DNA from 2 places in the Streptomyces sp. NPDC007095 genome. Region 2 is predicted to be linked to the other one. Evidence: riboswitches for the same ligand, from Rfam matches in the RefSeq annotation. Region 2 holds a riboswitch; the other holds the start of a gene.
What was found. Region 2 has a riboswitch for glycine ahead of gcvT (glycine cleavage system aminomethyltransferase GcvT). Riboswitches for the same ligand answer to the same signal wherever they lie in the genome.
Positions count from the first base shown of each region.

Region 1 (6,940 bases), on a different contig from region 2:
TCTCGGAGCGGTACTGGTGGAAGACCGGGTGCGTGAGGTAGTCGTCGGTGCGCAGCAGCGCCGCGGGCAGCGTGTCCTCGGCGATGGCATCCAGGGCCTCGATGTCGCCGTCGACGCCGAACGCGGTCCAGACGGCGCCCACCTGCTTGCGGGCGGTGGTCTCGTCGCAGGCGATCGACACGTGGTCGGCGTCGACGAGATGGAGGTTGACGCCTCCGCGGCGCGCGCCCGCCACGACCTCGGCGGCCCGGCCCGGCACCCGCGCGGTCAGCGTGTCGAAGTACGCACCGTGCACGACCTCGACCCCGCCGGCCGTCAGGCCCGCGGCAAGGATCGTGGCGTACCGGTGCGTACGCCGCGCGATGGTCCGCAGGCCCTCGGGACCGTGGTAGACGGCGTACATGCCGGCCATCACCGCGAGCAGCACCTGCGCCGTACAGATGTTGCTGGTCGCCTTCTCGCGGCGGATGTGCTGCTCCCGCGTCTGCAGGGCGAGCCGGTACGCCTTGTGTCCGTCGGCGTCCACGGAGACGCCCACCAGCCGGCCGGGCAGGCTGCGCGCGAACTTCTCGCGCACCGCCATGTATCCGGCGTGCGGACCGCCGAAGCCCATCGGCACTCCGAAGCGCTGGGTCGTACCGATCGCGATGTCGGCGCCGAGCTCACCGGGCGAGGTGAGCAGCGTGAGGGCGAGCAGGTCGGCGGCGACCGTGACGACCGCGCCGAGCTCGTGCGCCTGCTCGATGACGGGCTTCAGGTCGCGTACGGCACCGGAGGCGCCCGGGTACTGGATCAGCACGCCGTTGATCTCACGCCCGGCGATCTCGGCCGGGATGCCCTCGCCCAGGTCGGCGACGACGATCTCGACGCCGGTCGGCTCGGCGCGGGTCTCGATGACGGCGACGGTCTGCGGCAGGGTGTCCGCGTCGACCAGGAAGAGGCCCTTCTTGTTCTTGCCCATGCGCCGGGACAGCGCCATCGCCTCGGCGGCGGCGGTGCCCTCGTCGAGCAGCGAGGCGCCGGAGGTGGGCAGCCCGGTCAGCTCGGCGACGACGGTCTGGAAGTTCAGCAGCGCTTCGAGCCGCCCCTGGGAGATCTCCGGCTGGTACGGCGTGTACGCGGTGTACCAGGCCGGGTTCTCCATGACGTTGCGCAGGATCACCGGCGGCGTGAACGTGCCGTAGTAGCCGAGGCCGATCATCGAGTCGAGCACCTGGTTGCGATCCGCGAGGGAGCGCAGCTCGGCCAGTACCTCGGCCTCGGTGCGTGCGCCCGGCAGCTCCAGCGCCTCGGCGTTCTTGATGACGTCCGGCACAGCGGCGGCCGTCAGCTCGTCGAGCGAGCCGTACCCGACCTGCGCGAGCATCTTGGCCCGTGCTTCGGGGTCGGGCCCGATGTGGCGCTGCTCGAAGGGGATTCCCTGTTCGAGCTCGGAGAGCGGAATGCGATGGGCGGTCATTGCGGAGGCCTCCTGGTCTGACACGACCTTCGAGGGGCACCACGGCGCGGGTACCCCGACGGCCTCCCCCTCTGTCATCTCAACCTGAGAGCTTCACCGGACCGCCCGCTCACTGCGACCCGGCTTTCACCGTCGGTGAGAGCGGAGGCCTTCGACACCCGCCCTGCTTTCCAGAGTGACCTCGTCCGTGCGGTACGTGTGCCTGAGAGATTCCGGGGAGGATTTGCTCCTTCGGCGCCTCCGGTGATGTCTGGAGGACTCTCCCGCACGGGGTCAGCAGCCGCTTGCCAGCCTACCAGCGAGGACAACGCACGAGCTTTCGAGTGGCCACCTTCCCGAATGTGCTCTTTTGTAGTGCTTACGGATGAGTTGCTAGCGAGTGGAGGGACCGTGCAGACCGACATCGATCCGCGCAACCTGATCGGCCGCAAGGCGCTCGACCGCAACGGCGCCAAGATCGGCACGGTCGACGAGGTCTATCTCGACGACGCGACCGGCGTCCCGGAGTGGGCCGCCATACGGACGGGCCTGTTCAGCAGGGACGCCTTCGTCCCCCTGGAGCCCAGCGAAGTCGTCGAGGGCACGCTGCGTGTCCCCTTCGACCGCGCCCTGATCAAGGACGCCCCCGACTTCGGCGTGGGCCGCCACCTCTCCCCCGAACAGGAAATCCAGCTCTACCACCACTACGGCCTGGACGTGACACCCCCACCCCCGCCCCCGGACCGCGACTTCGGCCGCCTGGCAGGCACGGACGAGGGGTAACTTCTCGGGTCGGGCCCCGCCGACGCGCCCCGAAAGGGGCGCGGGGCTCTGACATCATGCGGCTCCGCCGCGTGGGCGCGACCGGCCACAAACAACCCGCGACTGCCGAACCGACCTCACCCCCCACGGCGATCGCACACGGCCCCCATCACCAGCGGCAACGGATCAGCCAACTCCAACGCGACATCATCCGTACGAAACGTCCGCACACGCCCCGGCTCGGAGTAAGGCGTCTCGAACCGCACGGTCACCCTCCCGAGCCCACTCCCCTGCACCCACCCGTGCCCGAACTCCGCATGCCGCACGTCATGCCCCGCAGGCCACCGCCGCTCGGCAGGCGACGCCTGCTCGGCAGCCGCTTCCTCCGCCCTCTCTTCGCCCGGATGCTCCAGTACCGCCGACTCCCCCGCGGCGGCCTCCGCCTCCGCTTGCGCCTGGGCGAACAGGTCCTCCTGCGTGTAGTCGGCGAGCCCCGAGACGCCGACCCCCAGCAGCCGCACGCCCCCGGTCGTGTCCACCGCCTCCAGAAGCCGCGCGGCGGCCTCCCGTACGACGCCGGGGTCGTCCGTCGGCCCTCGCAGCGTCTCGGACCGGGTCAGCGTCGAGAAGTCGTACCTGCGCACCTTCAGGACGATGGTCCGCCCGGACAGCCCCGCACCCCGCAACCGCCGCACACACCGGTCGGCGAGCCGCTGCACCTCCAAGCCGACCCGCATCCGGTCGTGGATGTCCACGTCGTACGTGTCCTCCACCGATACGGACTTCGTCTCCCGCTCGGCCACCACGGGCCGCTCGTCGTGCGCCAGCGCCATCGCGTACAGCGCGTGCCCGTGCGCCTTCCCCACCAGCCGTACGAGTTCGTCCTCGCCCGCCTCGGCGATCTCGTCGACCGTGGTGATCCCTGCCCGGCGCAGATGGTCCCCGGTCGCCGGCCCGACACCCGGCAGCGTCCGCACCGACATGGGCCCCAGCAGCGCGCGCTCCGTCCCCGGTTCGATGACCACGAGACCGTCGGGCTTCGCCTGCTCCGAAGCGATCTTGGCGAGCATCTTGGACGCGGCGAGCCCCACCGAACCCGTCAGCCCCGTGACGGCCCGGATGTCCGCGCGCAGTTTCACCCCGGCCAGCCGCGCGGAAGCCTCGTCCCAGGCCGCCTCCCCCGCCTCCAGATCGACGAACGCCTCGTCAAGGCTCAACGGCTCCACCAACGGCGACAGCGCCCCCAGCAGCCCCATCACCTGCTCGCTGACCTCCCGGTAGAGGGTGAAGCGGGGCACGAGATATGCGGCGTTCGGCGCCAGCCGCCGTGCCTGGGCCATGGGCATCGCCGAGTGCACCCCGAAGACCCGTGCCTCGTACGAGGCGGTCGCGACGACTCCGCGGGGTCCGAGTCCGCCCACGACGACGGCCTTCCCGCGCAGGCTCGGCTTGGCTGCCTGCTCCGCCGAGGCGAAGAAGGCATCCATGTCGAGATGCAGGATCGTAGGCGCGGTTCTCACATCTCCGATGCTGCCCTACGCCACTGACAATGCCTCTGCGGACCTCAGACGGCCCGATTGCGCCGACGCGCCAGCTCGTCCGTCGGGTTGTGCCCGACGAGCGTCTCGCCCGTGTCCACGCGCTCCCCGTGCAACTGCGAGAGCGCGCTCTCGACGTCCCGCCACACCACGCCCACGGCGATCCCGAAGACGCCCTGGCCGCCCTGCAACAGGGCGTGGACCTCGTCGGGCGAGGAACATTCGTAGACGGTCGCGCCGTCGCTCATCAGCGTCATCCGCTCCAGGTCCCGGAAGCCGCGTTCCCTGAGGTGCTGGACCGTGGTGCGGATGTTCTGCAACGACACTCCCGTGTCGAGGAACCGCTTCACGATCTTCAGGACGACGACATCCCGGAAGCTGTAGAGCCGCTGGGTCCCCGACCCGTAAGCGGGCCGCACGCTCGGTTCGACCAGACCGGTCCTGGCCCAGTAGTCCAGCTGCCGGTAGGTGATGCCCGCGGCGGCACACGCCGTCGGACCGCGGTAGCCGATCTCCTCGGCAGCCGCCCCTCCCTCACCTTGCTCGCCAGACACCGCTGTCGGCCGCTGCGGAACGTGATCGGCCGCGCTGCCGTGAAGCGGGTACGGGCTGCTCTCCCCCAGACTTCGTCCGGGGGCACCCCCAGCCGTACCGTCGCCGCTGCTTCTCACGCCGACCTCCGTCCTTGACCTGCCCTCTCGACGGTAGGCAGTCACCGGGGGTGCGTCAACGATCGCCACACTCGGCACGCCGAGTGATAATCACCCTAGGAGTGGTTTCCCGTGTCCCACCGCGGGGAAAGGCTAGCCGAATGCTCTCGGAGCGGGCCGCAGCGCACCACACGGGCTAGGGGCAATTGCCGCCCCGGAGTCCTGCGATCCATCGGTTTGTCAGGGGGCGGACGCCACGCCCTGACCCACCAGCCCTGCGTCCGATCGCCCGTCCGCGGACGGGCGGTCGCGTCACCGGTTGGCCGGTCCCCTCACTGGCTGTTGGTCCCGAAGTCCTCGGGCGAGATCTGATCGAGGAACTCTCGGAACTTCTCCACCTCGTCCTCCTGCTCGTCCGGGATCGCGATGCCGGCGTCGTCGAGCACCCCGTCACTGCCGTAGATCGGCGTTCCGGTGCGCAGCGCCAGCGCTATGGCGTCGGACGGGCGGGCACTGACCTCGACCCCGCTGGCGAACACCAGCTCCGCGTAGAAGACCCCCTCGCGCAGATCAGTGATGCGCACCTCGGTGAGCTCCTGGCCGACGGCTTCCAGCACGTCCTTGAACAGATCGTGGGTCAGCGGTCGCGCGGGGGCCATGCCCTGCTGGGCGAAGGCGATCGCCGTCGCCTCCCCCGGTCCGATCCAGATGGGGAGGTAACGGTCGCCTCCCACTTCACGCAGGAGCACGATCGGTTGGTTGGAGGGCATTTCGACCCGGACACCTACGACATCGAGCTCGTTCACACAGCAACCCTAGGCCGTGCCCGGGACGTTTGGGTAGTCGGGCACAGAACGGGTGGCCGATCCGGACGCCCGCCGGACACTTCGGGTCAGGGCAGCCGGACGCCCAGCGCGGTCTGCACCAGCGCCGCGTGCAGCTTCACCGTGAGCCCCGCCAGCTCCTTCGTACGGGCCTCGGCGTGCGCCCTGGTCTGCGGATTGCGGTGGCGCCGCAAAGGGGCCACCACCTGGTCCACGAGCCCCGCGTCACGGTCGGCCGCGGCCTTCATCGCACGCAAATGGCGCGGCTCGATCCCGAACCGCCCGAGCTCGACGACGAGCGCGGCGACCGTCACCGCCTCAGCGTCATATGCCCCGTCCGGAAGCGGGGCGAGGAGTCCGTACGACTCCCACTCCTGAAGCTCCTGCTCACCGATCTCGGCGGCGGCCAGGAGCTCCGCACGGCCCACCCGGGCCGCTGTGGGTGCCTCGGGCTCCCCGAAGAGGTCACCGAGCCCACCGAACGGCTCCCCGTCGCCGGAGTCGCGCTGCCGCCCCACGGACGGCAGACGCACCGGCTCCCCACGCTCCAGAGCGTCCAGATGCTCGCGGATCACCTTCAACGGCAGATAGTGGTCCCGCTGCATCCGCAGTACGTGCCCGAGGCGCTCGACGTCGGCCTGGCTGAACTTGCGATACCCCGAGGGGGTCCGCTGCGGCTCGATGAGCCCCTCCGACTCCAGGAACCGGATCTTGGAGATCGTGACTTCGGGAAACTCGTCGCGCAGCGTGTTCAGCACCGAGCCGATGCTGATCAGCCCACTGTCCGCTGCGGCGGTACCGCTCCCGGCACCGCCGCTCGGTGATCGAAGCATGGACCTTCCTGAGGGTCCCCCCGGACGGAGTCCGGGGGAGGGTCAGATGCCTCGCTGGCTCGCGTAGAAGACCAGCCGGTACTTGCCGATCTGCACCTCATCGCCGTTCGACAGCGGGACCGAGTCGATTCGCTCCCGGTTGACGTACGTGCCGTTCAGGCTGCCCACGTCCGCGACCGTGAACGAGCCGTCCGCGGCGCGACGGAACTCCACGTGGCGACGCGACACGGTCACGTCGTCCAGGAAGATGTCGCTCTGCGGATGACGCCCGGCCGTGGTCAGGTCACCGTCCAGCAGGAAGCGGCTGCCCGAGTTCGGACCGCGGCGCACCACCAGGAGCGCAGAGCCGAGCGGTAGCGCGTCGACGGCCGCCTGCGCCTCCGGAGAGAGCGTCGGCATCTGCGTCTGGCCGGTGACCTCGGCATCGTAGGCCTCGATGCCCGAAATGGAGATCGTGGATGTGGTCTCGGACGCACGCTCCGGGACCGCACCGGGCCGCAGCGGCGCACCGCAGTTGGAGCAGAAGCGGCTGTTCTCCGCGTTGCGGTTACCGCACCTCGTACACACCAGGGCCGACATGGACGGATCCTCCTGCCGCGGCTGCCCCCCAGGGGCATGGGACGCGTACGGGTCGGAGGCGAACCCTCCACCCGCACTTGAGGCTGACGGTTCCCCGAAACCTATGCGTCCGGACTGGGCAGGGTCAACAGACGGCGCGCCCTGACCACCGGGAATGTCACCGACCTGGTCCCGGAACAGCGGGCGGTCGCCGCTCTGGCCCTCCGCGTCTCCATGGCGTGGTGCACGGTGTCGGGCAGTCGCGTTGTCGCTGCCCTCTCCTCGTGCGCTCTTGCCGAACAACTTCGCAAACAACTTCACGGGCGATTCCCCTTGA
Region 1 is NZ_JBEYFS010000039.1:50,554-57,493, forward strand. It holds gene gcvP (aminomethyl-transferring glycine dehydrogenase) at 1-1,459, opposite strand, end outside; glycine riboswitch at 1,640-1,735, opposite strand; gene ABZ656_RS15960 (PRC-barrel domain-containing protein) at 1,850-2,221, shown strand; gene ABZ656_RS15965 (DNA polymerase IV) at 2,338-3,720, opposite strand; gene ABZ656_RS15970 (MerR family transcriptional regulator) at 3,765-4,409, opposite strand; gene ABZ656_RS15975 (bifunctional nuclease family protein) at 4,721-5,194, opposite strand; gene ABZ656_RS15980 (MerR family transcriptional regulator) at 5,281-6,045, opposite strand; gene ABZ656_RS15985 (zinc-ribbon and FHA domain-containing protein) at 6,088-6,940, opposite strand, start outside.
Region 1: it holds a riboswitch for glycine, as region 2 does, so the genes downstream of both, gcvP (aminomethyl-transferring glycine dehydrogenase) here and gcvT (glycine cleavage system aminomethyltransferase GcvT) in region 2, are expected to answer to the same signal.

Region 2 (6,940 bases):
GGCACCGGGTTGGGGTGCAGGCCCGCGGCCACGAGGCCCGCGAAGTGCGCCATGTCGACCATCAGGTACGCGCCGACCTCGTCCGCGATCCGGCGGAACGCGGCGAAGTCCAGCTGACGCGGGTACGCCGACCAGCCCGCCACGATCAGCTGCGGCCTGGACTCCTTGGCGAGGCGCTCGACCTCGTCCATGTCGACCTGGCCGGTCTCGTCGTTCACGTGGTACGCGACCACGTTGTACAGCTTGCCGGAGAAGTTGATCTTCATGCCGTGGGTCAGGTGCCCGCCGTGCGCGAGGTTCAGACCCATGATCGTGTCGCCCGGCTTCAGCAGCGCGAACATCGCCGCCGCGTTGGCCTGGGCGCCCGAGTGGGGCTGTACGTTCGCGTGCTCGGCGCCGAAGAGCGCCTTGACGCGGTCGATGGCGATCTGCTCGACCACGTCGACGTGCTCGCAGCCGCCGTAGTAGCGGCGGCCCGGGTAGCCCTCGGCGTACTTGTTGGTCAGGACCGAGCCCTGGGCCTCCATGACCGCTACCGGAGCGAAGTTCTCCGAGGCGATCATCTCCAGGGTGGACTGCTGGCGGTGCAGCTCGGCGTCGACGGCGGCGGCGACGTCCGGGTCCAGCTCGTGCAGGGGCGTGTTCAGAAGCGACATCAGTCAGAAGTCCTTAAGAGCCGGAGAACTCGGTGTACTCGTCCGCGGAGAGCAGGTCGGCCGGCTCCTCCGCGATGCGTACCTTGAACAGCCAGCCACCCTCGAAGGGGGCGGAGTTCACCAGCGACGGGTCGTCCACCACGTCCTGGTTGGCCTCCACGACCTCGCCGGTGACCGGCGCGTACAGGTCGCTGACGGACTTGGTCGACTCCAGTTCGCCGCAGGTCTCGCCCGCGGTCACCGTGTCACCGACCTCCGGAAGCTGGGCGTAGACGACATCGCCGAGCGCGTTGGCCGCGAACTCGGTGATGCCGACCGTCGAGACGCCGTCCTCGGCGACCGACAGCCACTCGTGCTCCTTGCTGTAGCGCAGCTGCTGGGGGTTGCTCATGGCCTGAATTCTCCTGTACGCGGGGGAGTGCGGATGAACGGGATGACCGAGTGGTCCTGGGATACGAGACGTGACACAGCGGCGTGCGTCACGTGGGCGCGCTGGACGGGGCCCTTTCGGCCCCGAAGCTACTTCTGGCGCTTGTAGAACGGCAGCGCCACGACCTCGTACGGCTCATGGCTGCCCCGGATGTCCACGCCGACCCCGGCCGTGCCCGGCGCGGCGTGTGCGGCGTCGACGTACGCCATCGCGATCGGCTTGCCCAGTGTCGGGGAGGGCGCGCCGGAGGTGACCTCGCCGATCACCTTGCCGTCGGCGACGACCGAGAACCCGGCGCGCGGTACGCGACGGCCCTCGGCGACAAGCCCGACGAGTACCCGCGGGGGGTTCTCCGCGGCGCGGGAGGCGGCCTCCTGGAGCGCGGCACGCCCCACGAAGTCCCCCTCCTTCTCGAACTTCACGACCCGCCCGAGCCCTGCGTCGAAGGGGGTGAGCGAGGTGGTCAGCTCATGCCCGTACAGCGGCATGCCCGCCTCCAGGCGCAGCGTGTCGCGGCAGGACAGGCCGCAGGGGACGAGCCCGACGGGCGCGCCCGCGTCCGTCAGCGCCTGCCACAGCTTCTCGGCGTCGGACGGGGCCACGAACAGCTCGAAGCCGTCCTCGCCCGTGTAGCCCGTGCGGGCGATCAGAGCCGGGACGCCCGCGACGGTGCCCGGCAGGCCCGCGTAGTACTTCAGCCCGTCCAGGTCGGCGTCGGTCAGCGACTTGAGGATGCCGGGCGACTCGGGGCCCTGCACGGCGATCAGCGCGTACGCGTCCCGGTCGTCGCGCACGAGGGCGTCGAAGCCGGCGGCACGCTCGGTCAGCGCGTCCAGCACCACCTGGGCGTTGGAGGCGTTCGCGACGACCATGTACTCGTTCTCGGCCAGCCGGTAGACGATCAGGTCGTCCAGGATGCCGCCGTCCTCCCGGCAGATCATCGTGTAGCGGGCGCGGCCGACGCCGACGGAGGCGATGTTGCCGACCAGCGCGTGGTTCAGCAGGGCGGCGGCCCCCGGCCCGGTGACCGTGATCTCGCCCATGTGCGACAGGTCGAAGAGGCCGGCCCGGGTGCGCACGGCGAGGTGCTCGTCGCGCTCGGAGCCGTAGCGCAGGGGCATGTCCCAGCCCGCGAAGTCGGTCATCGTCGCGCCGAGCGAGCGATGCAGGGCATCGAGCGCGGTGAGACGGGGTGCGTTACTGCTCATCGGTGGGGCTCCCAAGGCATGACGGCGAGGTCGTTCCTCCCCATCTGTCATCGGAACCTGAGAGGTTCATCACGACCCCGCGAACGGAGGTCCTGACTTGCACCTTGGGTGGAGCCACTGGAGAGCGGCCCGCTTTTCAGATGTGCCTCGCCCGCGCGGTAACGGGGCCTGAGAGATTCAAGGGAGGGACTTGCTCCTTCGGCGCCCGGGTACCCGAAGGTTCCCGGAACTCTCCCGCGCGGATTCAAGCGGCCGGTATGCAGTTGGCGGGCACATCATCGCACGCGCCGTCCGATCACGGCAGCCCGCATCTGTAACCGGCCTGTGGCAGTCCGCGTACGGAAACGAGAGACACCGCGCATTACCTTCTCTTTACACTCGACGGGGATGGGACTCCACACCCAAGGGGAGGACGATCACGGTGAACAGGACCACGGCGTACGCCACGACCTCGGGCCTCGCGCTGCCCGAGCAGCCCGGCGCCCCGGCCGGGACCCGGGAGGCGTGCGGAGCGCTGCCGTCGGCCGTCGTCCGCGACCTCAGAGCGCGCGCGGGACACTCTCCGCACGGTCTGCACTTCGGAGTGGCCGACGTCGTCGTGGTCACCGGGTTGCCGGGCAGCGGCAAGTCGACCCTGATGCGCCGCGCCGTCGATGGCCCGCGCATCGACTCCCAGGACACCAGGGACCGCTGGGACGAGCGGGCGGCCGGCCGGCTGCCGTACGCCGTCTACCGGCCCCTCGTCCGCCTCGCGCACTACGCGGGCCTGCACCGCGCCCTGCGCTCCGGCGCCGGGGTCGTCGTGCACGACTGCGGTACGCAGGCCTGGGTGCGCCGCTGGCTCGCCCGCGAGGCCCGGCGCCGCGGCGGCACCCTCCACCTGCTGCTGCTCGACGTCACGCCCGGCACGGCGCTGGAGGGCCAGCGCGAGCGCGGCCGGGGCGTCTCGCGGTACGCGTTCGCCCGTCACCGGGGCGCGGTCGCCCGGCTGCTGCGCTCCGTCGAGCGGGGCGACCTGCCGGAGGGCTGCGGCTCGGCGGTGCTCCTCGACCGGGACGCGGCGGACGTACTGCGGAGGATCGGTTTCGGCGACTGAGAAGCGGCCGCGAGTGGCCGAGGCATCAGCGAGTGGCCGAGAGCGGTGGGGAAGTCGTACAGGCCCACTAATCTTTCCAGCCAGAACACCAGAACAGTGGTTCACCGCAGGCGGTAGACAGGTAGACAGATGGACATCCCCGACTTCCCGGACTTTTCGGCACCGGCGTACCCGCAACCCGGCTCACACCCCCACTCGCACGGCGGCTGGCCGGGCAACGAACTGGAGGAGGTGCTCTCCGCGTCCCTCGGAGTGCCCTCGGCTGGCGGCCGCATCGTCGAGGTCCTCGGCCGCAGTTTCGTCTGGGTGCCGCTGCCCAACGGCGGCGGACCGCACGCGGGATCCCTCGACCTGCCCACCCTGGAGATCGACGGCCAGGCGTACGTGCCGGTCTTCAGCTCGGAGGAGCAGTTCCGCCAGGTCACCGGCGGCCATCTGTCGTACACGATCGCGCCCGCGGTCGAGTTCGCCCGCGGGCTGCCTCCGCAGGTCGGCATCGCGATCAACCCGGACGGGGTGGTCGGTGTGCCGCTGCCGCCCCTCGCGGTCGCCGAGCTGTGCCGGGCCGGGCGCACCCCGCTGGACGGGCCCACGAGCGGTGGCCGGGTGAAACTCTACGAGCCCGACTGGCAGGACGATCCGGTGGACTTCTTCGCCGCCGCCTCGGCCGAGTTCGCGGCGACGGGAGTCGTACGGACCGCCCGCCGCTGTCTGGCCAGCATCGAGGGCGACGACCCGGTCATGTTCGTCGGAGTCGAACTCTCCGTGTGGGAGGGAGACCTCCGCGCCCTCCCCATGGACGCCCTCTCCCGCGCCCTCTCCCGCGTCGCGGTCAAGTGGCCGGTGAACCTGGTCCTCCTGGACGTCGCCCAGGACCCGGTGGGCGACTGGATGCGAGCCCAAGTACGGCCCTTCTACCAGCAGACCCGGTAGAAGCGCCCCGCAAGGGGCGCGAGGAACTGCGCGAGCAACCACAGTGGACCTGCTGCGGCCCGAACACGGCAAGCCCCGAGCTTCCAACGGCTCCCCAGCGGAGTGCATTCGCCGCTTAAGCTGGTTTCATGGCTCGGCCGGGGTTCGGCCGAGGTGTTGGTCGACGTCATGATTTCTTCGCGAAGGGGCGGTTGAAGGTGAGCGCGTCGGGCACGGCCGCGGCCGGTCAGGTCGAGCACATGCTGCGCCAGGTGACGCCCGGGCGTTACGACGCCTACGAGGCGCTCCTTCGCGCGCTCGCGACCCCGTCGTCCGGCCAGGTGTGGATGCTGCTCTGGCACGGCCAGGGCGGCTCCCCGGACGCCCAGTACGGGAACATGGAGGTGGACGGCTTCGGCTACGCGCCGTGCGTCACCTCCGCCCAGGAACTCTCGGCCAGCGGCTGGAACCGGTCGTACGAGGTCGTCGACGGCCTCGACGTGGCCCGCACCCTCTACCCCGACCACTTCGGGCTCTGGCTCAATCCGCACGCCCCGGGCGGCGGGGTCGGCATCCCGTGGCTGGATCTGCGCAGAATCGCGGCGGGTCTGGAGCGCCAGCCCGCCGGTCCGCTGCGAATGTCCGAACCCGGCATCGAGATCCCGCAGTTCTACGCCCTGCTCACCCAGAACGCACATCGCACCACCGCCGTGCGCTCGCTGCGCCGCGCCTGGGTGCAGCCGGCGCTCGGGGCGGCGTATCTGGCCATCGGGCTCGATGTCTACGACACCTCGCCGCCCGCCGTCGACTCGGTGCGGGCGATGATGCAGCAGACCATCGGCGCGGTTCCGGACGGGCTGCCCGTGTCGACCGTCGCGATGTCGGACGAGTACGACCCGGTGGCGATGTGGCTGCGCGCCAACGCGCGGCCGTTCTACGACCGCGAGGCCCACGCGGCCCCCGCGCAGGCTCCGGCGGCGGGTGGGTACGGCTATCCACCGGCACCCGGCGGATACTGATCCGCTGCCCGGCGAACCGTGAAGGATCGGCACGGGTCCTTCACCGCGGCTCTGCATTTCTTCGCGCGTAGATGACAAGGGATCGTCCGGTTAATGCCCGTATTCGCCCCCGGCGTCCCAACTGCCCCGTGTCCGACCCCCGTTACCCGCCGTCCGGATAACGGAACCCCCCTGACAGCATCACGTTTACGCATCCATTCACCGTCAAGTCTGGCTACAGATCGCCGAGGCGTTGAAGACTCCCGCTCCAGGGGGTTTAGCCCCTGTGTACGACGGACTGATCACGCCGCTACAAGCGGCACGTGTGGGCCGGCTACCGCCGGTTGAGAGGGGTCCCTGCCAGATGACGGCACCATTGCACGAGCCGACCGCGGAAGCGGCCCCGAGTGCGGCCGAAGAAGCGGCGGCTGCCGCCGCCGGCGAGAAGGTCGTGCAGGGACGTTCCCTGGGCCGGATCGCCTGGGAGCGCCTGAAGAGGGACAAGCTCGCCCTGACCGGCGGCATCGTCGTGCTCGTCCTCATCGTGATCGCCTTGCTGGCGCCAGTGATCACCCACCTGCTCGGTCAGGACCCGGACACCTTCAACGAGAAGCTGATCGACCCTCTGTTCGGCACCCCCACGGGGTCATTGGGCGGCATCAGCGGTGACCACCTGCTGGGCGTCGAGCCCGTCAACGGCCGCGACATCCTCGCCCGCATCCTCTACGGTGCCCGCGTCTCGCTCCTGGTGGGCTTCCTCTCCGCCGTCGTCGCGGTCGTCCTCGGCACCATCCTCGGCATCCTGGCGGGCTTCTTCGGCGGCTGGGTGGACTCGCTCATCAGCCGCGTGATGGACGGCCTGCTGGCCTTCCCGCAGCTCCTGTTCACGATCGCCCTGGTCTCGGTCATGCCGAACAACATGCTGGGCCTGTCCGGCTCCAACGTGCGCGTGTTCGTGATGATCCTGGTCATCGGGTTCTTCGGCTGGCCCTACATCGGACGCGTGGTGCGCGGCCAGACGCTCTCGATGCGTGAGCGCGAGTACGTCGAGGCCGCGCGATCGCTGGGCGCCGGGCGCTTCTACATCCTGTTCAAGGAACTGCTGCCCAACCTGGTCGCACCGATCATCGTCTACACGACGATGATGATCCCCACGAACATCCTCACCGAGGCGGCACTCAGCTTCCTGGGTGTGGGCGTCAAGCCGCCCACCTCGTCCTGGGGACAGATGCTGTCGAGCGCGATCGACTACTACGAGTCCGACCCCATGTACATGGTGGTCCCTGGTGTGGCGATCTTCATCACCGTCCTTGCCTTCAACCTTTTCGGCGACGGCGTGCGGGACGCGCTGGACCCGAAGGCCTCCCGCTGAACTGCCACACCCCAAGCGTCCCGTGGCACCAACACGGGGTCTCTCATCAAATCCGGAGGATCCGAGATCGTGACTACCCAACGCACCTCAGGGCGGCGTAAGCAGGCGCTTGCCGCCGCTGCTGCGGTCGCCGCACTGCTGACCACGGCGGCGTGCGGCGGCGGAGGCAGCGACGACAACAACGGTTCGAAGACCGGCGCCGCCGGCTTCGACGCCGCCAACAACAAGGTCGCCCAGGCCTCCCTGGTCAAGAAGGGCGGCACGCTGC
Region 2 is NZ_JBEYFS010000038.1:15,785-22,724, reverse strand. It holds gene glyA (serine hydroxymethyltransferase) at 1-656, opposite strand, end outside; gene gcvH (glycine cleavage system protein GcvH) at 670-1,047, opposite strand; gene gcvT (glycine cleavage system aminomethyltransferase GcvT) at 1,176-2,294, opposite strand; glycine riboswitch at 2,441-2,541, opposite strand; gene ABZ656_RS15545 (AAA family ATPase) at 2,710-3,390, shown strand; gene ABZ656_RS15540 (enhanced serine sensitivity protein SseB) at 3,520-4,323, shown strand; gene ABZ656_RS15535 (enhanced serine sensitivity protein SseB C-terminal domain-containing protein) at 4,521-5,321, shown strand; gene ABZ656_RS15530 (ABC transporter permease) at 5,665-6,672, shown strand; gene ABZ656_RS15525 (ABC transporter substrate-binding protein) at 6,742-6,940, shown strand, end outside.